DNA from 3 places in the Paenibacillus aurantiacus genome. Region 1 is predicted to be linked to each of the others. Evidence: riboswitches for the same ligand, from Rfam matches in the RefSeq annotation. Region 1 holds a riboswitch; each other region holds the start of a gene.
The links. A riboswitch is a leader RNA that binds a small molecule or an ion and turns the genes downstream of it on or off. The one in region 1 is predicted to bind ZMP and ZTP.
Positions count from the first base shown of each region.

Region 2: linked by a shared signal. The riboswitch ahead of rpiB (ribose 5-phosphate isomerase B) and the one ahead of ACFFSY_RS30860 (bifunctional 5,10-methylenetetrahydrofolate dehydrogenase/5,10-methenyltetrahydrofolate cyclohydrolase) in region 1 are both predicted to bind ZMP and ZTP.
Region 3: linked by a shared signal. The riboswitch ahead of ACFFSY_RS21295 (DJ-1/PfpI family protein) and the one ahead of ACFFSY_RS30860 (bifunctional 5,10-methylenetetrahydrofolate dehydrogenase/5,10-methenyltetrahydrofolate cyclohydrolase) in region 1 are both predicted to bind ZMP and ZTP.

Region 1 covers NZ_JBHMDO010000047.1:570,498-580,839, forward strand. The annotation lists gene ACFFSY_RS30830 (glycine--tRNA ligase) at 1-553, shown strand, start outside; gene ACFFSY_RS30835 (hypothetical protein) at 750-1,340, shown strand; gene ACFFSY_RS30840 (polysaccharide deacetylase family protein) at 1,386-2,555, shown strand; gene ACFFSY_RS30845 (GNAT family N-acetyltransferase) at 2,880-3,707, opposite strand; gene ACFFSY_RS30850 (histidine phosphatase family protein) at 3,704-4,354, opposite strand; gene ACFFSY_RS30855 (hypothetical protein) at 4,668-4,838, opposite strand; gene ACFFSY_RS30860 (bifunctional 5,10-methylenetetrahydrofolate dehydrogenase/5,10-methenyltetrahydrofolate cyclohydrolase) at 4,906-5,757, opposite strand; ZMP/ZTP riboswitch at 5,820-5,900, opposite strand; gene ACFFSY_RS30865 (hypothetical protein) at 6,020-6,319, shown strand; gene ACFFSY_RS30870 (stalk domain-containing protein) at 6,427-7,896, shown strand; gene ACFFSY_RS30875 (ABC transporter permease) at 8,024-8,824, opposite strand; gene ACFFSY_RS30880 (ABC transporter ATP-binding protein) at 8,808-9,779, opposite strand; gene ACFFSY_RS30885 (ArsR/SmtB family transcription factor) at 9,793-10,342, opposite strand, start outside.
Region 2 covers NZ_JBHMDO010000022.1:414,581-424,922, reverse strand. The annotation lists gene glyA (serine hydroxymethyltransferase) at 200-1,447, opposite strand; gene ACFFSY_RS13440 (TIGR01440 family protein) at 1,488-2,120, opposite strand; gene rpiB (ribose 5-phosphate isomerase B) at 2,134-2,592, opposite strand; ZMP/ZTP riboswitch at 2,716-2,798, opposite strand; gene ACFFSY_RS13430 (low molecular weight protein arginine phosphatase) at 2,837-3,430, opposite strand; gene ACFFSY_RS13425 (manganese efflux pump MntP) at 3,513-4,073, opposite strand; gene ACFFSY_RS13420 (L-threonylcarbamoyladenylate synthase) at 4,149-5,498, opposite strand; gene spoIIR (stage II sporulation protein R) at 5,649-6,359, opposite strand; gene ACFFSY_RS13410 (nucleoside-triphosphatase) at 6,671-7,210, shown strand; gene ACFFSY_RS13405 (TauD/TfdA dioxygenase family protein) at 7,327-8,253, opposite strand; gene ACFFSY_RS13400 (aliphatic sulfonate ABC transporter substrate-binding protein) at 8,335-9,405, opposite strand; gene ACFFSY_RS13395 (TauD/TfdA dioxygenase family protein) at 9,651-10,342, opposite strand, start outside.
Region 3 covers NZ_JBHMDO010000033.1:543,838-554,179, forward strand. The annotation lists gene ACFFSY_RS21255 (ABC transporter permease) at 1-809, opposite strand, end outside; gene ACFFSY_RS21260 (amidohydrolase family protein) at 832-2,175, opposite strand; gene ACFFSY_RS21265 (PucR family transcriptional regulator) at 2,406-4,076, shown strand; gene ACFFSY_RS21270 (winged helix-turn-helix transcriptional regulator) at 4,325-4,702, shown strand; gene ACFFSY_RS21275 (LURP-one-related family protein) at 4,834-5,316, opposite strand; gene ACFFSY_RS21280 (ADP-ribosylglycohydrolase family protein) at 5,344-6,291, opposite strand; gene ACFFSY_RS21285 (hypothetical protein) at 6,303-6,743, opposite strand; gene ACFFSY_RS21290 (DUF5680 domain-containing protein) at 6,804-7,265, opposite strand; gene ACFFSY_RS21295 (DJ-1/PfpI family protein) at 7,315-7,926, opposite strand; ZMP/ZTP riboswitch at 7,981-8,059, opposite strand; gene ACFFSY_RS21300 (DMT family transporter) at 8,085-8,966, opposite strand; gene ACFFSY_RS21305 (LysR family transcriptional regulator) at 9,090-9,959, shown strand; gene ACFFSY_RS21310 (alpha/beta hydrolase family protein) at 9,973-10,342, opposite strand, start outside.

The DNA.
Region 1 (10,342 bases):
CATTGAATACCGCTTCCCATTCGGTTGGGGCGAACTGTGGGGCATCGCCGACCGGACCGATTACGACCTGAAGCAGCATATGGCCCACTCCGGCGAGGACTTCCATTACATCGACCAGGAATCGAACGAGCGCTACGTGCCATACTGCATCGAGCCTTCGCTGGGCGCGGACCGCGTCACGCTGGCGTTCCTTATCGATGCCTATGAGGAGCAGCAGCTCGAGGGCGACGATAGCCGCGTCGTGCTTCGCTTCCATCCGGCGCTTGCGCCGATCAAGGCGGCGGTGTTCCCGCTCTCCAAGAAGCTGGCCGAAGGCGCGCAGCGTATCTTCGCCGATCTGGCCGCCGACTTCATGGTCGACTACGATGACGCGGGTTCCATCGGCAAGCGGTACCGCCGGCACGACGAGATCGGCACGCCGTTCTGCATTACGTACGACTTCGAATCCGAGACGGACGGCTGCGTCACCGTACGCGACCGCGACACGATGGAGCAGACGCGGATGCCGATCAAGGAGCTGAAGGAATATTTGGCCGATCGCGTGAAATTCTAAGGCTAGCCGACCATCGGCGAACAGCCGACTTTGAAGCCAAACAATGCCAGACTACTGATGCAACCGGTGCATGCCGGTTGCTTTTTTTTCGTTTATCGAAACAACCATGCAACTTTAGACTGTAACGTCTCGTCTAAAATGGTGCTAATTTACAAATCGGGATTGGCAAATACTATATGATGAGGGGACACGCAAGTTGAGAAAGTCCATCGCACTCTTCTTCCTCGCGCTCTATGCGGCGGCCGGCATTGCGATCCCTTCCCCTTCGGTCTCGTACGCTTGCAGCTGCGCGGACGTACAGCCTGATGAGGCGCTGGCCGGTGCCAAGCTGGTATTCGCGGGAGAAGTGCTGCGCGTGAAAGAACAACAACGCCCGGCCGGCATCCTCGGTCCAATCGAATACCGGGAAGCGAACCAATTCAAGGTGACGGCATTATGGAAGGGCGTGGATCAGTCCGAACAGATCGTCTTCGACAATGGATCCGAATCCTCCTGCGGCATCGACTTCAAGGTTGGCACGCGCTACCTCGTCTACGCCTACCAAGAGCGCAACGGCGACGCTTACACAGGTCTGTGCAGCGCCAAAGAGCTGGCGGCAGCCGGCGATGACCTTAGGATGCTTGGTCCAGGCAGCGAGCCGCAGCGTATCGTCGATCTGGACGGCGATATGCGCTGGTTGTTCATCCAGGATTACGGCGTTGTCCTTCTCCTTGGCGTTCTCGGTCTCGTCGTCCTCTTGATCGCCGCGAGCCTTACCTGGCGAAGAAGACGCAAGAAACAAGCATAGTCGGCCTACATTTATGTCCAAAATCCATTCGACCTCAGGTGCTGTATGAAATCTAAAATTTGTCTGATGCTCGCCATTTTGCTGCTGCTGCTCTTCCCTTACGGCCGCAAAGCGATGGCCATCCAAACGTATTTTAATGGTTGGCAGGCCGAAATGCGCCACCAGCCGATCGCACGGTCCGGAAGCATATTTCTTCCGCTTGACGATGCCGCGGCCCGCTTCGGACTCGAGCCGAAGACGACCGCTGGCGGCGTGGCGCTTCATGTCAAGAAGTCGGAGGCATCGCAGCTGAACGTGAAGCAGGCAGAGCTTGTGAAGCGTAAAGGCGTGCTGTATTTCCCCGCCCGCAAGCTAAGCGGTTTCGCGAACTTCACCGTAGAATGGAATCCGCGCACGCAACGGCTGAGCATCGCGAGCGACGGCGTTCGCTACCGGACGGAGACGGATGGACTTCCGATCTTGATGTACCATCATTTCCAGACGAATCTGGAGGCCTCTACCATCGTACATCCGAAAGTACTGGAGAAGCAGCTCGCCGCGCTGGCGGGAGGCGGGTATGTGACATTGTCCGCCGAGGAGGCGCAGCAATATTTGAAAGGGGAGCGTCTCTTCCCGAAGAAGCCCGTCTACCTCACCTTCGACGACGGCTACGAAAGCAATTACACGCTGGCCTACCCGCTGCTGCGGCAGTACAAGGCCAAGGCGACTATTTTCGTCATCGCCTCCATGATGCGGCGCGATGCGGCGGACATCACCTCCGAAGGCGCCCCCAAGCTGACTTGGGCGCAGATCGCCGAGATGTCGGCAAGCGGACTGGTCGATATTCAGAGCCATACCTACGACCTGCACCGCAAGGGCAAGGTTCGCGGCTCGAAGATCGAACGCGGTCTTGTTACGGCGCCGGCTTACGTCGGGAAGCGACCGGAGACGAGCGCGGCCTACGAGAAGAAGGTGCTGGACGATTTCAAGCAATCGAAGAATCTGATCGAACGCTATACGCATCGCCCGGTCTTCGTGCTCTGTTATCCGTTCGGCGATTACAGCGCTTCGAGCGAAGCGATCGCTCGAGAAGCCGGCTTTACGATGACGCTGCTCGTCAAACCAGGCATCAACTACCCCGGCAGCCAGCCGAGCACCTTGCGCCTCAAGCGGATTAACGTTACGAACGCCGACGTGGGCGAAGCGTTCCTGAAGAAGCTCTCGCCGGCAGGGTAACCTCATTAATACAGCGATTGTTAACTTCAAAAGCGGCGAGCTAGGAAGAGCACCTTCCTTGGCTCGCCGCTTTTGTATAGGATGCCGAATTTGATCGTTGGCCGCCCCGACGAATTTTGAGCCAGTACGTAACGAATAGTGCTTGCGCCAACAGTCGGCGTAACGCTCGTGACGCGACACCTGACGGTGTCCTACAGGCAGAATGGACACCAAATGGTGTCTATTGTGCCGGTGCGCGACATCTTCCATGAAAGATCAAACCCGGCCAGAGCCATGGTATATTGAATGGTTGCAATGGCACTGTTCAAAAGCGGCGGCTGTACCCTAGCAAGTACTCGCTCCCCTGCTATCCGTCGGGGTCCCCTCTCCGTTACCGGCGTAATGCAGATGAACGAGCTCCACTTCATGCGTGAATCCGAGCTTCTCCGCCAGCGCAATGGAAGCTGCATTGCCCGCCTCGACATGATAGCGAGGGACCAGCCCCCGCTCAATCAAGCTTGCCGCGGCCGCGCCCACGACCTGGGCTGCGAGTCCTCTTCCTCTATGCGAAGCTAAGGTGTGAACTGCGCCAATCTCCCATACCTTCCCGTAGTTGGGGAATGCGAGGCACGTGCTCACCGGACTTCCCTGCTCGTACAGCGTGTATGAGCGAGCGCCTCCGACGAACATCACTTCCAGTTCTTCTCGCGCATATCCGTTGGCCATCCATAGCGGCAGCAGCGCAGCATTCAGCCGACGTTCCTCTGCAACGTCTCGGGACGGCAGCTTAACCAGATCTCCCTTGCCGATCGAGTAGGTATGGAAAGCACGCTTCCGCTCCAGCGTCAGGCGGTTCCGAAGAAGCGCTTCATACTCCGCCCGCTGGACTTTAAAGACGAGCGGCTGATTCAAAGACAACTCCCCGACAAGTTGATCCAGCAGATCCGCATCCGTCCCTGCAAGAAAGACGATATGCGAAGCATCCGGGTATGTCTTCGCATCGTAAGGACAGTCCGACGTTGGCAAACGCAGCAGCATGCTCCACTGTTCGTCATGCTCCAACAGCCGACAGTTCATGGCGGCGCCGTAAGCTTCGAGCATTTTGAGCAGCGTGATGTTCTCCAGTACGCGGCGACTTAACAACGCCTTGATGCGCTCGGACGTGTCCATCATCGGCGGTCGCGCTCGGACGTGACGGATGGCGGCTGTGATTCGCCCGCTTCCTTCCACAATCTCTCCACTTCGGCCAGCCGATCGCCCTCGAACCGCGCGCGGTAAATGTCAGGCTTGCTTGTCCCCGCCCAGAACGCATAGCCGTATCGCGCATCGAAATAATGGAGCAGAATGGTCATGATGTTGCCATGCGTGCCGAGTGCGATTCGTCTGCCCGCATGCTCTGCCAGCAGCTGCTTCACGACCGGCACCGCCCGCTCGCGCGCTTGCCGCGTCGTCTCTCCTTCGGGGAGCGCCGCGTCCAAATCCTCGAAGGAACGCGCAATGGCGCGCCTGAGCTCCTCGTCCGGAATGTCCTCGCGCAGGCTGCCGATCGCCCGTTCCTTCAACGCGTCGTACAGCGCAATTTCCTGCCCGAGCCGCTCCGCCAGCGGCGCGACCGTGTCCCGCGCCCGATGCTGGGGACTCGATACGATGAGGTCGATGCCTTCGCCAGCCAGCAGCTCCGCTACCCGCAGCGCATCCCGCGCTCCCTGTTCCGTCAGTCCCGCTCCTGATCCAGCTCGCTCCAGCTCGCGGGAGAATTGCGTTTGACCATGGCGTACGAAATAGATATAGGTTGTCAGCGTCGTTGTCGAATCAGACATAGAACCTCCTGTACGGCGTCCAGCTTGCCCGGACCCGTTCGAAATTGAAATGTTGGTATAGTCAGTCGGAATACGCGCCTCCGCCTACGCTCGCGCCATTCCAGGCAAAATGAATTGTTTGACGCCCAGCGGCGCATCACCGATGTGGAAATCGGCGATCCCATGATCGGTGCAGCTTGGCAAGCCCTCTCTATCGTTTATCATTCGGTGTAAGGGAATATTTTCCTTCCCAATGTCGCGGCTGCATAGCACCATGCAATCAAAAAAACCGCCCATGAGCGTGCGCTCACGGGCGGTTCTTCCTTGCGGTAAGCTATTCTTTCCGGGTGACCGCGCGTATGTTGGCGTCGGGGTGATGCAGCAGGATTTGCCGACGGGCGTCCTCCGTGCCGATCGCTTCGATCTCCCGATAGTAGACGACGTTATAGTGCCGGTCCGCGAATTCAACGGTATACACTTCTTGTTCGAACTGACCAATCTCCAATCCAGCTCAGCTCCTTTACCACGAATAGACGACTTCAGCACAGTATATTCGCGGATACCCCGAATTACTACGGTTGAAACACCCTTCTTTCCGCGGCATCCACCGTATGCTTGAGCAGCGTCGCAATCGTAACAGGCCCTACGCCAGCCGGGACAGGCGTGACCGCGCTCGCTTTCGCCAGACACGCCTCGTAGTCGACGTCGCCGATATTGCCTTTGTTGTAGCCGGCATCCAGCACGACGGCCCCTTCTTTGATCCAATCGCCCTGGATGAAAGCCGGCTTGCCGACGGCAGCCACGACGATATCGCCCTGGCGGACGAGCTCAGCCAATCCTTCGGTCTTGGAATGGCAGACGGTCACCGTCGCGTTGCGGTTCAGCAGCATGAGCGACACCGGCTTCCCGAGAATCGGGCTGCGTCCGACGACGACGGCGTGCTTGCCTTCGATCGGCAGATCGTAATGGTCAAGAATGGCCATGATCGCCGCAGGCGTACAGGATGGATAGTCCGCTTGGCCGAACGCATTCTGCGCGAAGCCGAGCATCGTCACCCCGTCCACGTCCTTGCCGATGGCGATCGCTTCGAACGCTGCCCGTTCGTCGATATGATGAGGCACCGGATGCTGGAGCAGGATGCCGTGCACGTCTTCATCGCCGTTCAATTGTTCGATGACCGCGATCAGTTCCTCCGTCGTCGTGCCGGCTCCCAGATGAATACGTCGCGATTCGATGCCGAGCCGTTCGCACGCGTTCCCTTTCATGCGCACGTAAGTCGCCGAGGATGGATCGTCCCCGACGAGGATCGTCGCCAGACACGGTACGATCCCCTTCGCCTTCAACGCTTCCACCCGCGAGGTAAGTTCCTCTTTTATCCGGTCCGCCACCATCGTGCCATTCAGTATTAACGCGTTGTCCGCCATCTCGTTCATCCCCTATAATCGTGTGATAACAATAAAAAAAGGCAAGGGAATGCTGCTTCCCTTACCTTCGCCCAGGCGTACGGCTGTTACCGCTTATGCGCTCCCCCATGGTTCCCCATGTTCCGCCAGTTACGCATAACGTTCGATTACAATTATTATAGGATGAAGCGCGCAGCCTGATCAAGTCTGGTTTGGCGATCATGGACCATTTCGGAATTCGCGGCACGGCATGGTAAAGTATGATGAGAGAGGTGGGCCCGACATGGCGCTAGGCATCACAAGAGAAGAGCTGGATGCATGGAAGGCGGCCGTCCTGCGCGGCGAGATCGCGTTCTTGACGCATTACTGGACGGACGACCGTTTCCCTGGTATGCGAACGGTCACCAAGGCAGGCTGCGCGGATCTGGAGCGGTTATCCGACTGGTGCAGGCAGAACGGGCTAAATCCCGCCTATATCCATCGTCGCGACCGATATCCGCATTTCGATCTGATCGGTGAGAAGCAGAAAGAGATTCTCATTCAGGAAGGGCTGACGGCTCACATCGCGCGGTTTCGTCTTTGATCGCCGCACGGCAAATCTAGCAATTGGAACCTTTCCGCTGCTTGAAGCGTCTTAGGGTTGGTTAGGTTACATCGATTAATAGAGCATGGATGAGGAGGAATCTAATCGTGAGGAAAGCATTCGCCGCCTTGATCGCCGCCACGACGCTATCGCTGCAGCTTGCATTCCCGGCGTCCGCGGCCACGATTCAGGGGAGCATTGTAGACTTCTCGCCGACATCGCTGATCAAGAAGGACGGCTCATACTGGGCGTGGAGCGGCAAGCTAGCCGTGCCGACCCAAATTCACGGTCTCACGGACGTGAAGGCCGCTTACCCCGAACAGTTGGTTGTGAAACAGGACGACACCGTCTGGCATTGGCAGCGGGACAACGTCACAGGCCAAGTATCGATCGAACAGATTCCGGGCGCCGTCGGCCTGAACGCGGTACTGCGTTATTGGGGCGACGAGGCGCTGCTCGTCGATACCAGCGGCACGGTCTTCGCCGTTCCCGTGAGCCGGAACGAGCTCGTGCCGTCGAAGACGAGGAAGCTCGAAGGCATCGCGAATGTGGCGAGAATCGCCGCATACGAGGAAGTGACTCCCGATAGCCGCAGGCAAAGCGCGCTCTTGTTCCTGAAGAAGGACGGCTCGGTCGTCAGGAGCACGCCGGAGCTTGCACGCTTCTCGCCGGTTCCGGGCTGGAGCGAAATGCTGGACATCGAGCGGAACGCCGGACTTAAGCGAGACGGAACCGTATGGAAGCTGCCGGAAGAGGTGGCCGAACTAGGGCGCGTCGACGCGAAGGCTAAGCAAGTTCAGGGGCTGTCGAATATCGCGAAGATCAACGGTAACGCCGCCATCGACCAGGACGGACGGCTGTGGTTCTGGGGCAAGGCGGTAATCGGCTATTCCGACGCCGCCGCCTATTACGAGCAGCCGCCGATAATGTTTAGTACCGTCCCGCACGCAAGGGAAGCCTATGTGGTCGATCACAGTCTCGTCGCGTTAACCGATGATGGAAAACTGTACGAATTTTCGCTGGAAGGTTTCAAACTCGCGCCGAACGCCAAGTTCAACCTGCTCGCGACGGGCGTGGAAGAGGTGGAAGCAAGCCGGCATCTCATCTTCCGCTTGAAGGACGGTTCGCTCTGGGGCTGGGGATTCAACAAGAACGCGGAGCTTGGCTATGGCGATTACGAGTTCAGCCACGAGCTGCCCGTTCCCGTGCAGAAGCCGATCGCCGTCATCCTGAACGGAGAATCGGTCGCGCTGACCAACGGCGTCGTCACCCGCGCCAGCCAGGCCTTCGTCCCGCTGCGCTCTGTCTTCGAGAAGCTCGGCGCCAAGCTTGCGTGGAATGACGCGGCCAAACTTGTCACGCTGACAGGTTCCGACTCGGACAAGCCGCTGCAGATTACGATCAACTACCGAACAGGCGTCACGCAGCTGAACGGCGAGACGGTCACGCTCCAGACGCCGCCCTTCAGCGTCAGCGGAACGTCGTACCTGCCGCTTCGCTTCATCAGCGAGCAGCTCGGCGCGCAAGTCGATTGGAACCAGGCCGCGGAGAAGATCGACATCCGCTTCAAGTATTAATCGCCAGCAGCAGCTCCAAGCTTAAGCAAGCCCTGAACGCGCGAAGCGTTCAGGGCTTGCTTTTTGGCGTCTGCCAATTGATCCGCAGATCTTCATCCTTGGCCTGTCGGCTCCGCTCGATTCCGCGTTAGCGATTCACCCGCCAGCTGACAAGTCTGCTGACAATGAACAACGACAGCACGCTGAACGCAAGCATGACGAGGCAATCGAGCATGACGCCTGTCGTCCAGCCATGCAGCAGCACCTGCCGCATGGCGTCCGCAGCATACGTCGTCGGCAGCGCGTACGAGATCCACTGCACGACCGTCGGCAGTTGATCGGCCGTCACCATGACCGGCGACAGGAACGTAATCAGCATCATGAGCGCCTGGCATAGAATGTTCGTCAGCTGATGACTCGGCGACCAGAAGCCGAGGATGATGCCGACGCCGACGATGCTCGTCAGGCACAGCAGCGCCACGAGCGGCAGCGCGGGCGTCACGTGCAGCCTGACATCGAACATCCACTGGCCGAGGAACAGCAAGATGACGAACGAAGGCACCGTGCTCATCAAGCCGCGAATCATGTTGGCCAGCACAAAGTTGATTTTCGAAATCGGCAGCGAGGCATAGAATGTGAAATGGTCCTGATGCTTCTGGAACGAGATTTCCTGCCCGAGCCCGTTAAGTCCCATGACGATAATGCCAAACAGCAGATTCCCCGCCAGCACCTGCACGACGCTCTCGTAGGAGGGATCCGCAATGAAGAAACGCATGAAGATGATCGTCGTCATCGGGATCAGCGTCGCCATCACGATAATCCACACCCAGCTGTTGCGGATCGTCGCGAACTGAATGCGCACGAGAATCGACAGCTCCGTCCACCATCTGCCAAGTCCGGTAGGTACCGTAATCGCGGTCTGCGGCGCAGAATTAACCGACCCTCTCATGCAGCGTCTCTCCTTTCTCCGCTTCCCGGTCAATGTGGAAGTAGACGTCCTCCAGACTTGGCGGAAGAACGGAATATTCTTCGATCGCAAGGTCCGTCCGCGCGATTATCATCTCTAGCAGCGCCGCCGCCCGATGCTTCTCGACGAGCAGCCGGATGCGGTTCTCGCCGCCCTCCTGCACGATGCCCCACGCGGATAGCTCCCGCTCCGCCGCTTCCCGCTGGCCCATCGCGGTGCCGATCTCGAACCGAAGCCGCTGATCGACCCGCTGCTTCAGCTTCGCGACCGCGTCCATCGCCAGCAGCTTCCCGTGGTTGATGACCGCTACCTGGTCGACGACCTGCTCCGCCTCCAGCACGTTGTGCGTCACGAGCAGAATCGTCGCCCCCTGCCGATTATGCTCCTCGATCAGATTCCACACGAGCCGGCGCTTCTTCGGGTCGAGCTCGTTGGTCGGTTCGTCCAGAATGAGCACCGGCGAATGCCCGATGAGCGCCGTCCCGATGCCGACCATCCGCTTCTGCCCGCCGGAGATCCGGTTCAGCTTCTTGCCCGCCAGCTCGCTCATCTCGAACAGCTCCAGCAGCGCCTCGGCCTCGCGCTTCGCTGCGCGGGCGTCCATTCCCCGTAGCCTCGCGGTGAAGACGAGCGCCTCCCTGACAAGTAAATCCGAGAGCACATGAGGGTCCTGCGAGAAATAGGCGACCTCCGAAGCGACGCGTCGCGATTGGGCGTGAACTTCCCCGCCTTCGTACAGCACCCGGCCCGACGTCGGCTTGAGCTGGCCGACGAGCTGCTTGATGAGCGTCGACTTGCCCGCCCCGTTCGGACCAAGCACCCCGAGAATTTCCCCCCGCTTGATGCCGAGCGAAATGTTGTCGTTGGCCAGCTTATGGTTCTTGCCCTTCTTATAGAGCTGGCTAATTCCCTGCGCCTCGAACACGTAATGGCTCACTTCGTTCCCCTCCTTATTTCAGTAACGTCCGCTTGGCCTGATCCATCAGGTTGGACAGCTTCTCGGCGTCGAGCTCGTAATAGATGCGACCGTCCGCCTTCGTGATCCGGATCAGACCGAGGTCGATCAGCAGATTCGTATGATAGTTGATGGCAGCGGGCGTCAACGCCATCAGCTGCGCCAGCTCGCCGGCGTAATGATTGCGCGTCTTGAGCAGCTCCAGCAGGTCGAGCCTGCGTTTGTCCGCGATGACCTTCAGGAACTTCTCGGTCATATCCTTATCCTCTTGCCGTCGCTCCAACGCATCGTTGAAGTAGCCGAGCGACATCCAGCTGCATGCGTCGTCACGCCAATCGACGGCGTTGAAGAACATGCACACCTGCGAAATATAGCTGACGTGCACCCGGGTCCGTTTGGTCACGAGCTTCGGATCGATGCGGGCAATGCGGGTGAACGACCGCTCGGGATCGGCCGCGAACAGCGACTCGTATTTCCGAATTCCCACCTCGCCGAACGCCGCCAGCCGTTCGCGCTCCGGCAGGAAAGCATGGGTCCAGAACGAT
Region 2 (10,342 bases), on a different contig from region 1:
CTCTTGTCGTCATAGGGCCATTGTAACATGCGGCTATCTGGGAGCACATCCACTTTATGTAAAGTTAAAGCGAGGCGAAACGGCTAGCACCGTACATAGCGGCGATGAGCGATTCGTTCCGGATAAGCTGATGATTCAACAAAGAAAACCCCGACACGTTCGCCAAGGAACGCATCGGGGCTGTAAACAAACGATTCGATTAGTACGTCATGCCTGGGTAGAGCGGGTATTGCGCCGTCAGATCGGACACCATGCCGCGCGCCTTCTCGAGCGTCGCTTCGTCGTCCGGGTTCTTCAGCACGAGCGCGATCACTTGCGCGATCGTCTTCATCGCGCTGACGTCCATGCCGCGCGACGTGGCCGCAGGCGTACCGATGCGGATGCCGCTCGTAACGAACGGGCTCGTCGGATCGAACGGAATCGCGTTCTTGTTTACCGTGATTTGGACAGAGTCGAGCACGTGCTCGGCTTTCTTGCCCGTAATGTTCAGGTTGCGCAGGTCGATCAGCATCAGATGGTTGTCCGTGCCGCCGGACACCAGGTTCAGCCCTTGCGCGACGAGCTCCTCGGACAGCGCCTTCGCGTTGTCGACGACGTTCTGCGCGTACTGCTTGAACGACGGTTGCAGCGCTTCGCCGAACGCCACGGCTTTCGCCGCGATGACGTGCATGAGCGGTCCGCCTTGGGAGCCCGGGAACACGGCTTTGTCGATCGCCGCCGCCCATGGCTGACGGCACAGGATCATGCCGCCGCGCGGTCCGCGAAGCGTCTTATGCGTCGTGGTCGTCACGAAATGCGCATGCGGAACCGGGCTCGGGTGCAGACCCGCCGCGACCAGACCCGCGATGTGCGCCATGTCGACCATGAACAGCGCGCCTACGTCATTAGCAATTTGGCCGAGCTTCTCGAAATCGATGATGCGCGGGTACGCGGAAGCGCCAGCCACGATCAGGCGAGGACGGTGTTTGAACGCTGCTTTGCGCACTTCTTCATAATCGATCGTGAAGCTGTTCTCGTCGACGCCGTATGCCACGAAGTTATAAAGCAAGCCGGAAGCGTTGACCGGGGAACCATGCGTCAAGTGGCCGCCATGCGCCAGGTTCATGCCCAATACCGTGTCGCCAGGCTTGAGGGCTGCCAGATACACCGCCATGTTCGCTTGCGCGCCGGAGTGCGGCTGTACGTTCGCGTGCTCCGCGCCGAATATCTCTTTCGCGCGTTCGCGGGCGATGTCCTCGACGATATCCACGTGCTCACAGCCGCCGTAGTAGCGTTTGCTCGGATAGCCTTCCGCGTATTTGTTCGTCAATACCGTGCCCGCCGCTTCCAGCACCGCCTCGGAGACGATGTTCTCGGATGCGATCAGCTCGATGTTGTCGCGCTGGCGCTGGAGCTCCAGGCCGAGTGCTTTCAATACTTCAGGGTCTTGCTTGCGCAGATTTTCCATTGGACGTGTCCTCCTCTATATCGTGAAGCTAGTCAAAATGTCAGTCGCACATGCCATTATCCGATTGCGTCTTGCCAACTGCCTCGTCGCTCGCGGCAGGGGCCAGTCCGGCCGCCTCCCGCGTATACACCGCCCGCTCGCCGCCGATCAGCTTCGGCCGCGTGTAGGCCATCGTCAAGTGAGCTTCGCCGATCCGCTTCACCGAGCCGCGCGCCGGAACGGCCACGCGCCGCAGATGCATGCCGATGAACGTATCGCCGATGTCGATGCCCGCATGCGCCTGCACCGTCTCCGCCAGCACCGCGTCGTCCAGCGTACGGTACGCGTACGCCGCCATCGATCCGCCTGCCTTCGGCACGGGAATCGCGGAGACGAGCTCAAGCCCGTACCGTTCTGCCGCCCCGCGTTCGAGTACGAGCGCCCGGTTCAGATGCTCGCAGCATTGATAGACCGGGTAGAAGCCGTACTTCTTCCGCGCCGCCTCGACGCCGCGGAAGATCGCTTCGGCCGTCGCAAGCGTCCCGGAAGTCCCGATCCGCTGCCCGATCACTTCGCTCGTGCTCGTGCCGACGACGAGCAGCTGCCCGGGGCGCAGACCGCCCGCTTCCGCCAGCTCCAGCACCGCCTGCCGCACGTCCCGCTCGATCGCCGCCAGCCGTTCTTGTCCGTTCATGGCTGGTTCCTCCTTACGGATGGATGACGTTCGCGGCTTCGAGCTGTTTCACTTTGTTCAGCCGTCCGACGTGACGCTCGCCGCCGGAGAACGGCGTCTCGATCCAAATGCGCACAATCTCTTGCGCAAGGCCCGGGCCCACGACGCGTTCGCCAAGCGCCAGCACGTTCGTGTCGTTGTGCTCGCGGGTTGCTTTCGCCGAGAACATGTCGTGCACGAGCGCACAGCGAATGTCCGGCACCTTGTTCGCCGCGATCGACATGCCGATGCCCGTGCCGCAAATCAAGATGCCGCGGTCGGCTTTGCCTTGCGCCACGCGTTCCGCGACCGGTACCGCATAGTCCGGATAGTCGACGGATTGATTGCAATCGCAGCCCAAATCTTCGATCTCGTGGCCAAGCGATTGCAGGAACGGCACGATTTCGTCTTTCAAGCGGTAGCCGGCGTGATCGGCACCAATAGCGATTTTCATAGGAACGTTACCTCCCGCATGATCCGCATAATGGCGGAAATAGTCGAATTACACTGGTCCCATTATACCCCATTAACGCCCAAAAGACGAAAAAAGAGCATGGCGCGCTAAAAAACGCGCGATGCTCTTTGCCCAGGCGACCGGCCGTATATTCCGATGCTCCACCGTGGTTTGATCCACTTTCGTCGCCAGTCACATCGGAAACCGTTATTTGTTTTCATCATACTTGATCGCGGGCTTAAAATCAATCCGCTTTCGGCGACTCGCCGTACAATTTGGCGATCAGCTTGTCCATCGACTGCGCGATCTCGTCCGCGCAAATCCGGTACATCTCGAGCGAGCCGCCGAACGGGTCGGCGATATCGAAGCCCGGGATGCGGCGCTCCAGCTCGAGCAGCCGGCTGCGCTCTTCCGGCGACAGCTGCCCGCCGAGCGCCTGCTTCATGTGCCACTCGGTATACAGCGCCTCAAGCTCCGCGATATCCGCCACGACCGAATCGTCGGTCTGCGTGTATTCCTTCAGCGTGAACGTCTTATCCACCACATTCGGGAAACGCTGCAGCAGATGCCGCTTATGCCCGGTCGTCATCGTGAGCACCAAGTCGGCCCACTCCACGGAGTCCCCGCCGATCGCCGTGGAACTGCCGTCATCGGGAATGTTGCGGCTGCGCAGCACCGCGCGCGCATGTTCGGATACCGGCAGGCCGTCGACCGTCGATACTCCCGCGGAACGCACCTCGATCGGCAGCGAGCGAAGGCGCGCCTGCTCGCGCAGCATCGCCTCCGCCATTGGGGAGCGGCATGTGTTGCCCGTACATACAAACAAAATCCGTTTCAACATAAGTCCCCCTCCTTCGTTATGCGGAAGCGGCGCCGCCCAAGCGGCTCTTCCTTCACGATACGTTCGTTCGTGCCATTGCCTACAGTATAAACAAGATGCCGAAGGTAAACAAAATAATTCCGCCCAGCGCCTCGCCGTACTCGCCCAGCCCCTTGCTCACTTTGCGTCCCAGCAGCAGCCCCAGAATCGACATCAGCCCGCCGACCAAGCCGAACAGCAGCACCGTCAGCACGACGTCGGCGGCGAACATGCCAAGCGAAATGCCGACCGAGAACGAGTCGATGCTGACGCTCAGCGCGAACACCGTCAGGCCAAATGTCGAACGATGGTTGAACGACGGGACGTCATCCCCGCGAAGCGAGCTGTAAATCATATGACCGCCCAATAATAGCAGCAATCCGCCGGCCGCGACCGTGGCCACGTCACCAAGCAGCGTGCTGACGTATTGCCCCGTGAAGATGCCCAGGAGCGGCATCACGATATGAAAAAGCCCAATGACGACGCTTAACTTTACAATATCAAGCAGTCGGATTCCTTTCAACCCGATTCCGATTCCGAGTGAAAATGCGTCCATCCCGAGCGCCACCGCCATGATGATAAGCGTCAACAGTTGGCCGGTCTGCAGGCTCGCCTCTATCATTGTCATACCCCCTGTCCAAGTCTCCTCAGATCATATGCGGACAAGGGGCGAAACATGATCATTTCGGCTAGGGCGCTACGCGTGGACGACCCGGTGGCCTGCTGCCTTGACGAGCCGGTTCATGAGCGCGTGGCCGATCCCCGTCTCCGGGACGGCTTCGGCCCAGATGCGCTGCGTGCCCCGATCGTCGAATTCCCGGAGGGCGGCATATAGCGCCTGCGCCGCATTATCCAGCCGCGACAGGCTGCCAAGCGAAATGACATCGTCGGCTTCGTAGCCGCCGGCGTGCTCGTCGAATGTCAGGATGCCGGTGCGATCGCCGCGCGACCGTGCGGTATGTGCTGCGCGCTGGATATAGGCGCGGCGTGCATCCGCCTCGCCCTGCACCAGCTCCATCGCGCCGCGAGGGGCGTAGTGCGCGTATTTCATGCCGGGCGATCGCGGCGCCAACGCGGCGTCGGCGGATAGGCCCAGAGGCTGCGCCGGGCCAACCGCCTGATCGGAGCGCGCTGCCTGAGCATAAGCTGGTTCGGCGGCGCTGCTTGTACGGCGCGGCTCTCCCGGACGAGCGGCAAGGTCATGCGCCTGCTCGATCGCAGCCATGGAGCCGCGGCGCGGCGCGGAATCGGGCCCTGGCGAAGCGATATCGCTTACGGCCGTCGACAAGTTCTCGCCGCCACCTATGGCCGGGCTCCCGCTTGCCGCTTCCGCACTCATGCCAACGCTTGCGTTCACCGATACCTCCATCCCGGCGCCCGGCGCGGCGACCGCATCGTACTCCACGCGCGGAGCGACCTCGCGAAGCTCCTCCGCCGTGACGCCGCCCGGGCGAAGAATGCGCACCGTCTCTCCGTCGATCTCGACGACGGTCGACTCCAGGCCGACGCCTGCCGCGCCGCCGTCCACGATGCCGGCGATGCGGCCGGCCAAATCGCCCGCTACGTGCGCGGCGAGCGTCGGGCTCGGCCGTCCGGAGCGGTTCGCGCTCGGCGCCGCGACCGGGCAGCCCGCCGCCGCGATCAGCGCCAGCGCCACCGGGTGAGACGGCATCCGCACCGCGACCGTATCCAAGCCGGCCGTCACGCGAGGCGACACCGCGCCCGGCGCGGCGGGCAGCACAAGCGTCAACGGCCCGGGCCAGAAGCGGTCCATGAGACGCTCCGCCAGCTCGCCCCAAGGCAGCACGAGCGCGCCAAGCTGCGCGCGGTCCGCGATATGGACGATCAGCGGGTTGTCCGACGGCCGTCCCTTCGCCTCGAAGATGCGGGCGACCGCTTCGTCGCTTCGCGCATCGGCCCCCAAGCCATACACCGTCTCCGTCGGGAAAGCGACGGTCTGCCCTTCCCTTAGCAGGCGGGCAGCCTCCGCCAGCTCCTCGGATCTCGGCGCGCGCGCGTCGACGCGCCATTCCATCGTTCTGTTCATATGCGTTCAATCCTTTGTCGCGTTCATCGTTTGCCTACTAGTATACCATATCCTGTCCAGCCGGAAGCCTACCGAGCGCCGGAGGCACGATAGAGATGAAGGCCCCGCCGTTCGCCCGGCGGGGCCTTCATCATCATGCGAGAGAGCGTCTTAACCGAACAAGCCTTTGAAGAACGAGAAGATCGACTCCAGCACTTCCCACAGGAAGAACTTCACCTCGGGCGCCTGCTGCGCGTCCGCGTTCGCCGCGGATGCTTCCGGCTTCGCGCCTTCGCTCCCCGCCTTGACGGCCGCGCCGCCCTCTTGTACATCCGCTGCAACCGTCGTTGCCGCAGCCGCCGTTGCTTCGCCGCTGACCGCGTCCACGAAACAGAGCGGCGGGAACAGCACGCACCACCAGTTCTGGCCTTCGCCGCTGCCAAGGGTAATGCGGAGCGCTTCATAATCGCCGGCTGGATATACTTTGCTGCCGTACATTTTAGTCGGGAACGGCACGATGCCAAGCTCGGCCTTGAATCCGTAGTCGAAGCCGCGGCTTTGCAGCTCATCCGCCACGACGCGCTCGATATCGGACATATGGGCATGAATCGTCAGACGCGCTTCCTCGATGGAATGCTGGGCGTTCACCCAGCGGCCCATCTCTTCAACGACCGTGTCGCGGACATGGCGTTTGACCGCCTGATCGATCGCGCTGTCGGAATTGGCGAGAATGCGCAGACGAATGGATTCCTCGGGAATATCGCCGCCGGCAATGGCCGCATCGGCGCGCTGGCTCTCCCAGCTCATGAACAAAATCGCGAGAATGACGAACAGGTAACCGTAGGATTTTTTATAAGGAAAACGGGTATAAGTGCGGATCATATACACAAGCTCCTTCGCGGCACCCGTCGGTGCACTTGGCTTGCGTCCCGGAACGTTATATCCCCAGTATGTCCGGGAATCTCGCGCTTAAACCTAGCGGTTCTATGAAATTTCGAGAGGATGGACGAGAGGCCCGTGTACGTCAAAAAACCCGCGTGACAAGGGTTGTCCGGCCCGTTTCCCAAAATCAGGGTGTTGCGCAAAATACTTTAGCGGTTAAATAATAGAGTTAGGCATTCGCGGTTTGTCATAGAATGGTACCATCCAGTTCACGGCCGGATGCCGATTATGATACCGGGGAGGCGTGCATCATGCATACGTTACTGCTAACGGGCAAGTCTCAGATGGGGAAAACGACGCTGCTGAAGCGAATCATCGATACGGTAGGCGCCGAGCACTTTGGCGGCTTCTACACAGAGGAAATCCGCGACGCGTCCGAGCGGATGGGATTCACGTGCGTGCTGCTTGGCGGCGGCACGCTGCCGCTTGCGCACGTCGGGCTGAACGGCCCGCACCGGGTCGGCCGCTACGGCGTACGTGCCGGGTGGTTCAACGAGGAAGTACGACGGTCGCTGACCGAGGCCAAGGATAGCGGTAAAATCGTCGTGGCGGACGAGATCGGCCGCATGCAAATGAGCGATCCGGAGTTCCTTCCGTTCATCCAAGGGTTGATCGCGAGCCCGGAGCCCGGCATCCTGCTCGGCAGCATTATGGAGGAGAGCGACGCGGATGCGGATGCGCTCAAAGCGCTGCCCGGCGTGCGCGTGCTGCCGGTAACGTGGGAGAACCGCGATCGGCTGCAAGCAGAGATCGCGAGCGAGATCGAGGCGCTGCTGCGGGCGGGGAAATAATACGCGGGGCCAGAGACCGAAAATAGGGTACTACATCTCCCGTCCACAATAAAAAGCTCGGACAATTACCGGCTATATGCCGAATTGTCCGAGCTTTTGTTATTCTGGCACCCGCGTTACACGGCTTCCTCCGCATTCTCCTCCGGCAGCGGCAGCAGCGAGACGCTGCGGCGGCCGTCGATGCCGACCGGCACGTCGCCGGCGATCGTGACGCGGCGGACAACGCGATGCGCGGTGCCGTAATCGTTCACGGCGTAGTGCTGAGTCGCGCGGTTATCCCAGATGACGACGTCGCCTGCCGCCCAACGCCAACGGACCGTGTTTTCCAAGCGCGTCACATGCTCCTGCAGAATGGCCAGAATGCGCTCGGAATCCGCCGACTTGAGGCCGGAGATCCGTTTCACGAAGTGCCCGAGCAGCAGATGGCGCTCGCCCGTCTGCGGATGGACGCGAACGACCGGATGCTCCGTCTCGTACACCGTCGAGGCGAATACCGCCCGGTGCTTGCGAATGTCCTCCGCCGTTACCTCGCGGCGAATGACGGCCGCGTAGTCGTACGCGTTGGAGTGCACGGCGCGCAGCCCGTTCGCAAGCTCCTGCAGCTCAGGCGTCAAATCGTCGTAGGCCGCCGCCGTATTGGCCCATACCGTGTCCCCGCCCGCCGGCGGAATGACGACGCCGCGAAGAATGGACGCCTTCGGATACGCCTCGACGAACGTCACGTCCGTGTGCCAGGAGTTCGCCCGGCCGCCATGCTCGGAGTTGAGCTCGAGGACGGCGCTCGTGCCCGCCTTCACCGGAACGGTCGGATGCGCGTAGAGGTCGCCGAGCCGCTTGGCGAACGCTTCCTGGCCGGCATCGTCCAGCTGATGCTGACCGCGGAAGAACAGCACCTTATGGGCGAGCAGCGCTTCCTCGATCGCTTCAATGACCTCCGGGGCTAGATCCGCGGACAACTCCACGCCGCGGATCTCCGCGCCGATTCGGCCCGCGACGGGCACGACTTCCAACTCTACCGCTTGGCTCTTCACGATTTCACTCATTCCCTTCTTCCTCCTTGGGCGGATGGCCGCCGAATATGGGTATGGCGTTTGCCGGAGATGCTTCAGGTGCGGGACGGGCCGCTATTTGAGCGCTTCGTTCACGAACGAATCGTCCACCGCGTCTTTGAACGTCGTCGGCTGCTTCAGGAACTTGTTCTCGAGCAAAATGTCCGCCGAAGCTTGCTGCGCGTCGAGCGCCTTCTGCGTATACGCGGACAATCCGGTCTGGCTGTTCTCCAGAACCTGCTTCAAAATCGGCGCCGGGATCTTAGTCAGCTTCTCGTAAATAGCGACTGCTTCGTCCAAATTGGCATATTGCCAGTCCAGCGCTTGCTTGTATTGTTTCAGATACTCCACGATGATCTCCGGATGATCCTTCGCGAATTCAGTATGGGCGATCATCGAGACCGGCGCCTGCACGGCGATGCCCGCATCCAGCGCCTTGGCCTTCTTCTGCGCCACGTTCATCGTTACGTACGGGTCGATGCTGACCCAGGCGTCCAGCTTGCCCGCTTCGAATGCCGCTTGGGCGTCGTCGAATTGCAGGTTGATCAACTTGACGTCTTCCTGCTTCAGCCCGTGCGCAGTCAACACCTTGATCAGGTAGACGTGCGAGGTCGTGCCTTTGGCCAGACCGACGGTCTTGCCCTTCAGATCCTCCACCTTCGCGATCGCGCTGTCCGCGGGAACGAGCACGCTGTTCAGTCGTTCACCTTCGGTGATGAGGCCGACGACGCGGAACGGCAGCTTGTTCGAAACCCCGGTGATCGCGGCGCCGTCACCCAAGAAAGAGAGGTCCACGCGTCCGGCGACGAGCGATTCCAAGAGCGGCGGGCCGCTGGTGAACTTGCTCCAGGCAATCTCCGCGTTCAGCTTGCCGAACGCTTCGTCCAGCCAGCCTTTCTCTTGTGCGATGATGAGCGGATTCAATCCGCCGTTAATGGCGATGTTGACCTTCACCTTCTCGCCGGAAGGCTTGGCGGCGGCCTCAGTCGCTTGATCGTCCGCCTCCTTCTTCTCCGCATCGCCGCTTGCGGCTTGCGCGTTGGACGAGCCGCCTGCGTCCGCGGCTTTATTCGATGACCCGCAGCCGGTCAGCACCAGCACAAACACCAGCATGATCGCCGCCATAGATAACGTGAACCTTTTCATTGGATGAGACCCCCTAAAAATTTTGCGATTGAGTAAGCTTCTCTGATTTCGCCTCGAGCAAAATTCGCTTCGGAAGCATAAACTTTAAGTTTTGCGTGAGATTACTTCTTTGTATCTGCTTCAAGCTTCGAGCAAAATTCGCATCGGAAGCATAAGCCTAAGTTTTGCGTGTGAACATGCTCCCTAGCTAATACATCGAGCAAATCTCGCTTCGGAAGCATGCGCTTACGTTTTGCCCCTCCCGATCAGTAAGGACGGTCGCCCGCGATCGAGATCCTCTCGGCTACGCGGCGGTGCGGGAAGTAATCGGATACCGCGTAATGCTGCGTCGCGCGGTTATCCCAGAACGCCACCGAGTTGGCTTCCCAATGGAAGCGCACTTGGTACTCCGGAATTTGCGCTTGGCGGAACAAGTAGTTCAGCAGCTGCTCGCTCTCTTCCGGCTCAAGCCCCACGATGCGCACGGTGAACGCCGCGTTGACGAACAGCGTCTTGCGGCCCGTCTCCGGATGCGTGCGGACGACCGGGTGCTCCGCCGCCGGGAATTCTTCCTGCTTCGCCGCGAGAATCTCCGGCGTCATACGGCGGCCGAAGCTCGGGGTGAAATCGTGGATCGCGCTCAACCCGTCGATCCGCCGCTTCACGTCCTCCGGCAAATTGTCGTACGCCGCCGCCATATCGGCCCACAGCGTATCGCCGCCATGCGGCGGTACTTCGGACAGCCGCAGCACCGAGCCGAGCGCCGGCTCGAGACGCCACGTAACGTCGGTGTGCCACACGTTCTCGTTGCCCGTCATATCCGCGCCCTTCTCGAAGCGGGTCACTTCCTCCGCGCTGCCCCTCGGAAGGAACGGATGTTTCTCCAGTTCGCCCCACAGCTTGGCGAACGCCAACTGCTGCGTGCTGTCGATCGTCTGGTTGCGGAAGAAGAGCACCT
Region 3 (10,342 bases), on a different contig from region 1:
AGCCGATGTTGGATACCGGCAATCTCCACATATCCCCCGAGACCGGCAAGTCCCCCGCTGACCATCATGACGATCAGCAGATTGCGCTTCACCGGGAAGCCCATGACCTCTGCCGCCCTGCGGTTCAAGCCTGCCGAGCGTATTTCATAGCCCCAGGTCGTCCGGTTCAGCAGCCAGTGGAGCGCCATCGCCGTCACGATTGCTAGCGCGAAGCCGTAGTGCAGTCTCGATCCGAACAGCTGCGGCAGGATCGCGGTCGCCGGCAGCGGCGCCGATTGCGGCAGGCTGCCGCCCGCTTCCTTGAGCGGACCCGTCACGACGTAGCTGATCAGGTAAATCGCCGCATAGTTCAGCATGATCGTATTGATAATTTCGCTGGCTCCGCGGCCGACCTTCAGCGCGCCCGCAATCCCGCCCCATAAAGCACCCCCGATGATCCCGCACAGCAGCGCGAGCGGGAGTTGGAGCGCCATCGGAAGCGGAGGCAGCAGCAGCGCGGCCATCGTGCCCGTCATGGCCCCGAGGTATAGCTGGCCTTCCGCGCCAATATTGAACAGCCCGCACCGGTAAGCGAAGCTGTAGCTAAGCCCCGCGAATAGCAGCGGCGTCGCCTTCACGAGCGTCTCCTGCACGCTGCTTGCGCTGCCGGCAGCGCCTTGCCAGATCAACGCGTACGCCTGCCAGGGCGAGACGCCGGCCGCGGCCATAATCAGAGCGCCGGCGAGCAGCGCGAGCGCGATCGTCAGCGCGAAGAACAATGCCTCGACCGTCCAAGCGACCGCTTTGGCAGAAGTATCCTTGTTCGCCATTCCCTTTCCCCCTCAGCAGCGTTTAGTCCCTCGCGCCGAATACGGCATACGCGCCGGCAAGCTTCTCCCGAAGTTCGTCGACCCGGCGCTGGGCGCGCCGGATAATCTCATCCTCGTCGACCCGCGTGCAGCGGCCTTTCTCGACGACCAGGCTCCCGTTCACGATCACGGTGTGCACGTCGTTGCCGTTCGCGTTGTACACCAGCGCGGATGAATAACGGTGGACGGGCGCGATATGCGCCTTCCGCAGATCCACGATCGCAAGGTCGGCTTTCTTGCCCGGTGCAAGTGTCCCGAGATCCACCTCCCTGCCCAGCGCCCGGGCGCCGCCGCGCGTGCCCATCTCCAGCACCTCCATTGCGGGCAGCAGCGTCGAATCAAGACGCTCCACCTTGTGCAGGCAGGCGGTGAACTTGAGCACTTCCAGATTATCCTGACAGTTGTTGCTGCCCGGTCCGTCCGTGCCGAGCGCAACGTTGATGCCTTTCTTCAACATCTCCGGCACGCGGGCGACGCCTGAAGCCAAGTACATATTGGAGACGGGACAATGGATGACGGAAGCCCCCCGTTTGGCAAGCAGCTCGAGTTCGCCGTCGTCTAACCAGATGCCATGCACGACTTGCGTGCGCGGGCTTAGCATCCCTACCGCTTCCACCAGCTCCAAGTTGCGCAGGCCGAACCGGCCGAGCGTATTCTCGATCTGGTCGCTCGTCTCCGCCACGTGAATATGGGTAATGAGACCGCGTTCTTCGCTGAAGCGAGCCGCCTTCTCCAAGAAGCCCCGCGAGCAACCGTACAAATTGAGCGGCCCCATCGCGATCTCGATTCGTCCGGAAGCCGCGCCGCTCCACCGGTCGAGCAGCGAATCGGTACGGGCGAAGATGGCCGCTTCGTCCTCCCTTAACCGCGGTTCGTAGCTGAGATCGACGCCGCCTCTAGCCAGATAGCCGCGGATGCCGGTCTCCTCCATCGCCCGCAGCACGCCATCGGTGTTCGCTTCGGCGGTGTGGACATAATGATGATCCATGACCGTCGTCGCGCCGGATTTCAAATTCTCGATGCAGCCGATCAGCGCGGCCAGATGGAAGTCCCCGGGCTCCATCGCGAGCGATCCGGGCCAGATCACCTGGCGCAGCCAATCCGACAGCTTATAGTCGTCCGATACGCCGCGCAGGAATGTCTGAAACAAATGCGTATGTCCGTTGATCAGCCCCGGAATGACTGCCATACCGCTCGCGTCAATCGTCCGTTCGGTTTCGGAACGCCACCGTTCCACGCGTTCTCCCGTCATGCCCCCTACATCGACGATACGATCCCGCTCGATATACACGTACCCGGGATCATACACCGTTCGTTCCTCGTTCATAGTCAATACAGCCCCGTTTTGAATCAAAATCCGGCTCATTGCGATCGCCTCACAAATGTAAGATAAGATAACACGTATTTGATGTTTCTCATCATAAAGGATTGAATAACGTCCTGTCATTGGCTATAGTAGACTAATATCGGTAGCGATTTCAGTCAAAATAACCAAACTCGGCAATCAAATCAAACCTTAACCTAACATACAACGTCACGCCAAGGAGGACGACTCGCATGTTACTGGCCGATTTGTTGGAAACCCCTATGCTGAAGAACACCCGCATCGTCGCGGGAGGCGGCGCTCTACAGCGCCTCGTCTTGTCCGTTAACATGATGGACTCCCCGGATATTTTCGACTATCTCAAGCCGCACGAGCTGCTGCTTACGACCGCCTACGCCATTAAGGACGAGCCGGATATTTTGGTGAAGCTGGTGCGGGAGATGTCCTCGCTCGGGTGCGCCGGTCTCGCCATTAAGACGAAGCGGTATTTGGACGAAATCCCGGCCGCCGTGAAGGCGGAAGCCGACCGGCTCGACTTCCCGCTGCTGGAGCTGTCGCTCGACTGCTCGCTCGCCGAGGCGCTTCATCAGATGCTAAGCCGGATCTTGGAGCATCGAACAGAGGAAATGCGCTGCGCGCTGGAGCGCCATCGCAAGTTCTCGGATATCATTCTGGAGGGCAAAGGGCTGCAGGATATGATTGACGCGCTGGCGGGACTGCTCGGAACGCCGGTGCTGCTCGTCTCTTCGAATGCGGAAGCCATCGCGCGTTCGGGGCATTTCGATCAGGAGATGTATAAGCTCGCGGCAGACGGTCTTCAAGATCGGCTCCCCGCGGCATCGCCTGCCGCGAAGCCGGTCGCGATTGACCTTTCGTATCCGGCATCGCGGTGGATTTGTTACCCGATCGTCACCGATCAGCCGCAAGGCTATCTGCTTACGCTGGCAGGGCGGGAAGACGAATCGGACGCGCTCGCCTCGCTCACGGCAGAGCAGGCGGTGAACGTCATCCGCTTCGAGCTCATGAAGCGCCAGGCGGTCAAGGAACGCTCGCGCCGATATAAATCTGATTTCTTCTCCGACGTCGTGGATGGCCAGATCACCTCCGAACAAGAGCTGCTGCACCGGGGCAGCAAATACGGAGTTAGACGGGATACCGTCTATTTGTGCGTCAGTATTGCGCAGGACCTGATGCGAACGGACGATACGGCGCGAGGCGGCAAGCTGGCCAATGTCGATAAGGATCGGTTATATGGATGGGTGAAGAGCGGAGCGAAAGCCCAGGGGTTGTCGTTCATCTTGTTCGACAAGCATGACGGTCTGGTCATGCTCATCCCGTTGCGGAAGGACGCGCTGCAGGACCCGCTGGAAGAAGAATATGCATTAAGCGAGCGGTTGAAACGAATCACGGAAGAGGTGTTCGCGTGCAGCGGCGCATCCATCTCATTCGGCGTTGGCAACGCGGCTGACACGGTGCTTAAATTACCGCGGGCATACCAAGAATCCGTCGAAGCGCTTCACGCCGGCCGACGCGGCCAAGCACGTCGATTCGTCCAGTTCTACCGCGTGAAAGAACTGAACGATCTGCTCCGCATGCTGCCGCAGGCCGACATGGCGGAATTCGTCGGCGATACATTTCGCCGCCTGAACCAGTTGGAGGTTAAGGAACGAGCCGAACTCCTCCGCACGCTCCGGGCTTATTACGATAACCACTGCCATATCGCGGATACGGCGAAGCAGCTGTTCGTTCATCGCAATACCGTCATTTACAGACTCGACAAATGCGAGCAGCTAACAGGAAGGTCCCTCCTTTCGGTGGCCGACAGCTTGCGCTTTCGGGTCGCCTTCCAAATGGAGGACGTCATAGGCGCGGCACCGCCGAGAACATCGCAAGATCATGTATAGCATGATGCGCACCCCTGCTTAATCAGCAGCCCCTCCGGCATTCGACGCCTAGAGAATGACCTGTAGCAAGGAGTGGATATTACCTGCCAATATCGTAATAATAACTATGGAGATGATTCATTCCTTTGACTGCCAGCCGCGGGCCGCTTGACGAATTCGGCTTCGGGTGCAAAAATAGCAAAAGTACATGGAGCGGTATTCGCGGCGCAATCCGGCAAGGAACGCCGCAGGCATTAGGAGGTGCGGTCATGATCAAATACAACATTCCGGTCGAAGCCTCGCTGGAAGTCATCGGCGGCAAATGGAAAGTCGTCATTCTCTGTTATCTGACCAAAGGGACCCGGCGCACGGGCGAGTTGAAGCGGCTCATGCCCGGCATTACCCAGAAGATGCTGACCCAACAGCTTCGCGAGCTGGAAGATGACGGCGTCGTCACCCGCGAAATCTACAATCAGGTTCCACCCAAGGTCGAGTATTCCTTGACTCCATATGGATGGTCGCTCAAGCCGATCCTGGACGCGCTGTGCGCCTGGGGCGAGCACCATATTGAGAAGAATTACCCCGATAAGTCGGCAGTGCTGCTCGATACCGAGGAGCTAGAGAAGCAGTTAAGCATGCAAGCTTAGACCCTCTCATACGCGGCGGCTGTGCTCGCCAAATATATAAAGCCTGGAGGACGACGCAAGCGAACTTGCGCGGGCACCCAGGCTTTATTGTCGTGCAATGGCAGAGACTCAAATTGACCAGGACTTGCGGGTCAACTACGCTGCCGTTTCTGAATTTCATTCATCCCGAGGATGACGGCCACCCACTCGTAGGCGTCCACGGAAGTTGGTGCGCAGCTCAGCCGGTAGGCGGATGAAGAGAACCAGCCGCTTACTTTCTCGAACGTCGCAGCCAGCTGTCCCTGCTCATCTCGAATTTCATATTCGCTCGAGAATGCCTCGGCGCGAATTTCGTAAACACCTCTGCCATACGCCTCGTATTCGAACTTCTTCGAGAAGAACGCTATGCGGTCCCGCAAACGCCCGCACGCCGTTCCATCCGCGCCCGTAATGGTCCATTTGCCCGAGAAGAACGGGAACTCTCCGCTGTAGAGTGCGCCGCCCGCCCCGTCGAACACTTCCAGCGACGATCCGAACGAGCTCAGCAAATCGACCTCGCCGATCTTCTCTTGATCCCCGCTCAGAATATCGGTCGTCCCGGAGTTGAAAAAATTGTCCCGAAAGTACAATTCCATATCGCCCGCACCTCCTGCTTCATTCCGCTACGCGCGATTGGGGTTAGTCTCGCACGCCGATCCGAATCGTTCGCACAGCGCTTCGATGTCGCCTAGCCGCGCGAGCCCATTCACCCAATGCTCCGGGATCGCCGAAGCGCCATACAGAATACCGGCCAAGCCGCCCGCAACCGCGCCCGTCGTATCCGTGTCTTCGCCGAGATTGATCGCGGCGAGCACCGCCTCCTCGTAGGAAGACGAGCGGAGCAGACACCAAAGGCTGGCTTCCAACGTATGCACGACATACCCGCCGGAATGGATTTCATCCCGAGGGATGTCCGTAATGCCGCCAATCAGAATGCGATCGAATCGCCGAAGCTCGGTCTCGCTGCCGAATGCCGCCCTGATGGTATCTGACGCGCTTGCGATACTGCTTGGCAGCGATAATCCGTCCAGTAGGCCCATTGCGATCTCTACGTAAATCGCGCACGCGATCACGGATACCGCATGTCCGTGCGTGATGGACGATACTTGCCGGATGACCGTCATCCGCTCCTCGAGCGGCGCGCTTCTCAGCCAATAGGCAAGCGGAAGGATTCGCATGAGCGAGCCGTTGCCGTTGCTGTTCTCGCTGCGACCGCCCGCCAGATCGGGCCGTATGATGTCGTCGTTCAGCCTTTCGATGGCACGAGCGGTCGCGATGCCGACGTCGAACACGCGGCCGTGCGGCGTCCAGCGTGATTTGTACAACCAGCCGGTGAATTTGTCCGCGATGTCGTATAGATCGACTTCGCCACAATCGGCCACGCTCTCCATGAGTGCGAACGTCAGCGAGCTGTCGTCCGACCACGTCCCCGGCGGCTGATTATGCGACTGGTAGCCGATCATGTCCGTAATCGGCGAAGCATCCATCTCGTGGCGGGACCGGAACTCGGCCGGCACGCCGAGCGCGTCGCCCACGCACAGCCCGAGAATTCCATCTCGAATCTTACTCATCCTATCGCTCCTTATTTCACGACCGTAATGCCTTGCTCCCGTCCGAACGCCTCCAGCGCCGAACGTACCCGTTCCAGCTCCGACTCGTCGCCCTTATACCGGTACACGCGCTCCACCGGATTGCCGATGTTCAAGTGGATCTCTGCCGACTTGCCGTTTAACCGGACCTGCTTCACGTCCGAGGGCCGGATCAACGCGCCATCCATTCGCAATTCCATCCGATCGACCCGCACATCGGCAAGCTTCCGCTGTTCCTTCACCGCTAACGCCAGCAATGCTCCCAACCCTGCGATCAAAAGGAGCTGCAAGCCAACCATCCACCACGTCCAACCATCGAGTGCAATGCTCATGGAGGTCGTCACGGGTATAAGCGCAACGAGGGACGTCATGAACAGAAAATATCGATTATAGGTTTTGCCTGCCTTAAAAGTAACTTGCGACTCGCTTGTCAATTGAGCTGCCCCCTCTTATGCGTCGCGCACCCGCGAGTACACTTGCCCCCGCCGGAGTTCCTATTCGAACCGAATGCGTCCGCCGTGGAACGCCAGCGAGAAAATAACCCGCCCTTCGTACCGGATCGACTCCTCGCCGCGAAACCATTGCTCATCGCCATCCCAGCTGCATGAATATACGAATCGATCCGAGCTTACGGTAGCAGGCCCGCGGTATGGCGCCTCGACCGGCACCTGCTTCAAGCAATCGAGCAGAAAGCCGGGAAAACCTTCGATCGGCTCATGGGTGAAGCCGTAATAATTCATCCCCCAGACAGGCCGCCCTTGATGCCATACTTTCTCCTCGCCGATGAAGTCAAGCTCGCCTGTATAGCAATCCTTGTAACGATATGCCTCGCGCTCATAGGCGATTTCTTTCGTTCCGTCTTCCGTTGTCCGCACCGCAATGCCTGTACCGGATGCATAGGCATTGCGTTTGGCTTCCGTCAAGAATTGCCGGAATTCGGTTGTTTCGCTGGCCATATTCTCGCACCTCCCATTATTCTACTTTCGACCTTTGGAAAGCGTAATCCTACAATTGCGTCCGCAGCGCGTGACTGCCCGCCTCTCCCTCATCTTTGTACGGATAGTACGGGTAGTCCATCATACGGCCAGCCTCCTTCGCAGCCGCTGCCCCATACAGCGACTCTACGACGAACAGCCCCAGATCGATGGAAGCCGACACGCCGCCTCCCGTGAAGACTTGGCCATCCCGCACATATCGCTCGTACGCCACTTCCCCGCAGTAAGGGGCAAGCAGATCGTACGCCGACTTATTCGTCGTCGCCCGCTTGCCGCTCAGCCAGCCCGCCGCGCCCATGAGCAGCCCTCCCGTGCAGACGGACACCTTCCAGGGGACGCCGCTTGCCGTGCGCAGCCAAGCAAGGAACGCTTCGTCATGCCGCAGCTGCCTGGTCGCCATGCCGCCCGGCACGAATACGAGGTCGTAATCAGACAAGTTCTCCGATACGGAGTTCGCCCTCATCGCAAGCCCCCGGTCGTCCACGATCGACTCGGTCATCGCACAGAACCGCCAGGATACGCCGCCCGTGCCGGGAATCCGGTTGAGCTGCGTCATCGCATCGAAAAACCCCGAGAAATCAAGCGTCGTCATCCCGTCGAACAATACAATTGCCATTTTCATTACGTATCCCTCGCCTTCTTAGACAATAAAAAAAGCATTTGACCGCAAGATCAAATACTTCGCCCAGGCGTACGGCTTCAAGCGGCATGCTTCCTCATGGTTCTCCATGTTTACGCCAGTCGCATGCGCCTTTGATTTTCTTCAGTTTACACCCATAATCAGGAAACGGCAACCGATTTTTCCACGGTCGGCCGGGCTCCTTCCCAGTTCACGAGAAAGATGCCAACTCCGGTGCATAAGCCGCCGATGGCCGCGTTCCAGGCGAGCGGTTCGCCGAGCAGCAGCCAGCTTCCCAGCACGCCGAAGATCGGCACGAGGAAGAGGAATGCGCTCGTCTTCGCCGGATCGCCTGCTTGCAGCAGCCTGAACCATAGGATGAGTTGAATGATCGAACAGAAGATTACGAGACAGGTCATGATCACGAACGAGCGACCGGATACCGTGAACGTCGGTTTTTCGGCGACTAGACTCATGATGAGCAGCCCAATACCCCCGAGCAGCATCTGGTACGCCACCAGCACATAGACGTTAAAGCGTCCGCCCCACCGTTTGATAAGCAGCGTCGAGCAGGCGAACATCAGCGCGCCGCCAAGACCTGCGACCGTCCCCGGACCGAAGCCGAGCTGAACGCCGAACGCGATCGCCACGCCTCCGAAGCCGATCAGGACGCCCACCCATTGGCGCGGCCGATATCGCGCGCCGAGCAGCAGCGTTCCCAGGATGATCACGAAGAGCGGATTGGTGAACGTCAAGATCGAGGATTCTGCCGAGCTGATCCAATGCATGCTGTAATAGGCGCAGCCCATGACGGCCCCTGTCTGCACGAGCCCAATTGTTGCTACCCTCAGCCATTCGCCACCTTTGGGCACAGGAGCTCTCCCGGCCATACCAATGGCGAGCAAACCGCCTGCCAGCGTATAACGAATGCCCATTAACAGGAATGGCGGCGCATAGGCAAGACCGAGCTTCCCAATCGGGAACGCGATGCCCATCAAGAACGTTGTGATCAATATAAGCAGCGTATACTTCATCCGCGTCATGTGCATAACCTCCGAATTGTTTGTCGTGGTCTTATTGTATCGGAGGCTTGCATTTCTGTATAATGAAGGATAACGATATCCGCCATCATTTCTGGTGATACCAGATTCAAGGAGGGAACGCCCGTGGAGAGCGGCGATTTGCGCATCTTCCAAGCGGTAGCTCGCGAAGGCTCCGTCACGAAAGCCGCCCGGACGCTCGGTTATGTCCAATCCAATATAACCGCGCGCATCCGGCAGTTGGAGACCGAGCTCGGCACGACACTATTTACCCGGCACAACCGGGGCATGGACCTATCCGGCAGCGGCCGGCTGCTGCTTCAATATGCCGACAAGGTTATCGGCCTTCTCGATGAAGCGGCGCTTGCGCTGTCCGCTTCCGACGCGCCAGGCGGCGCGCTGCGGATCGGTTCGACGCAGACGGCCGCCGCGGTAAGACTGCCCGGCTTGCTAACGGACTACTATAGCCGTTATCCGAACGTATCCTTATCGATCGCGACCGGGCACACGCAATTCCTCATCGATCAGGTGCTCCGGTACGAACTGGACGGGGCGTTCATCGGCAGCGCCACGGACCATCCGGATTTACAGGCCATGCCGACTTTCGAAGAAGAGCTCGTCGTCGTAACCTCCCCTGCCATTCCTGATTTGGAAGCCGCGCTCGCCAGACCGATTCTCGTCTTCACGGCTGGCTGCTCCTACCGCGACATCCTGCAGGCATGGGTCAAATCCAAGGGGCTCGCTCATTCGGTCATGATGGAATTCGGCACGTTGGACGCCATTCTGGGCGGTGTAACGGCTGGACTTGGCATCTCGCTCTTGCCGCTTGCCGTGATCCGCAGGCAGATCGACGAGGGCATGCTTCGCGCCTATCCGCTGCCTGAATTTTATGGCCGGATGACGACCCATTTCATTACGCGCAAAGATTCGTTCGTTAGCAGCGCCCTCCGCGAATTCATTACCCTGATTCCCGAAAGTCTCCCGGCGGCGCGGTAGAGATCCGATAATCTTATTTTGTGGATTCGGACAGGAACTTCTTCTTCACATCTTGCAATTCCGGATACGTCCGGAATAGATCCGAGCCGGATTGCTTGCCCTTCAATTGGCGGTCGAAGAAATCTGCCACCACGTCATCGATCAACTGGGCTGAACGGGCGGCCTTCAAGCTGCCCGTCATGCCAGTCTTCGGCAGAAGAGGCGACAGACGCGGCGCATCCGTGAAGTTGTAGTGCTCCGCGCCCTCAATGATCAGCATTTCGCCTTTCCGCTCCATCAGTTGATGAATGTGCGCCAGCTCAGCTTTTGCCAGCTTGAGCATCGCCTCGTATTGTTCCGGCGTCCCGCCGAACCCGTCTAATTTTCCGCCCGACTCATCATTG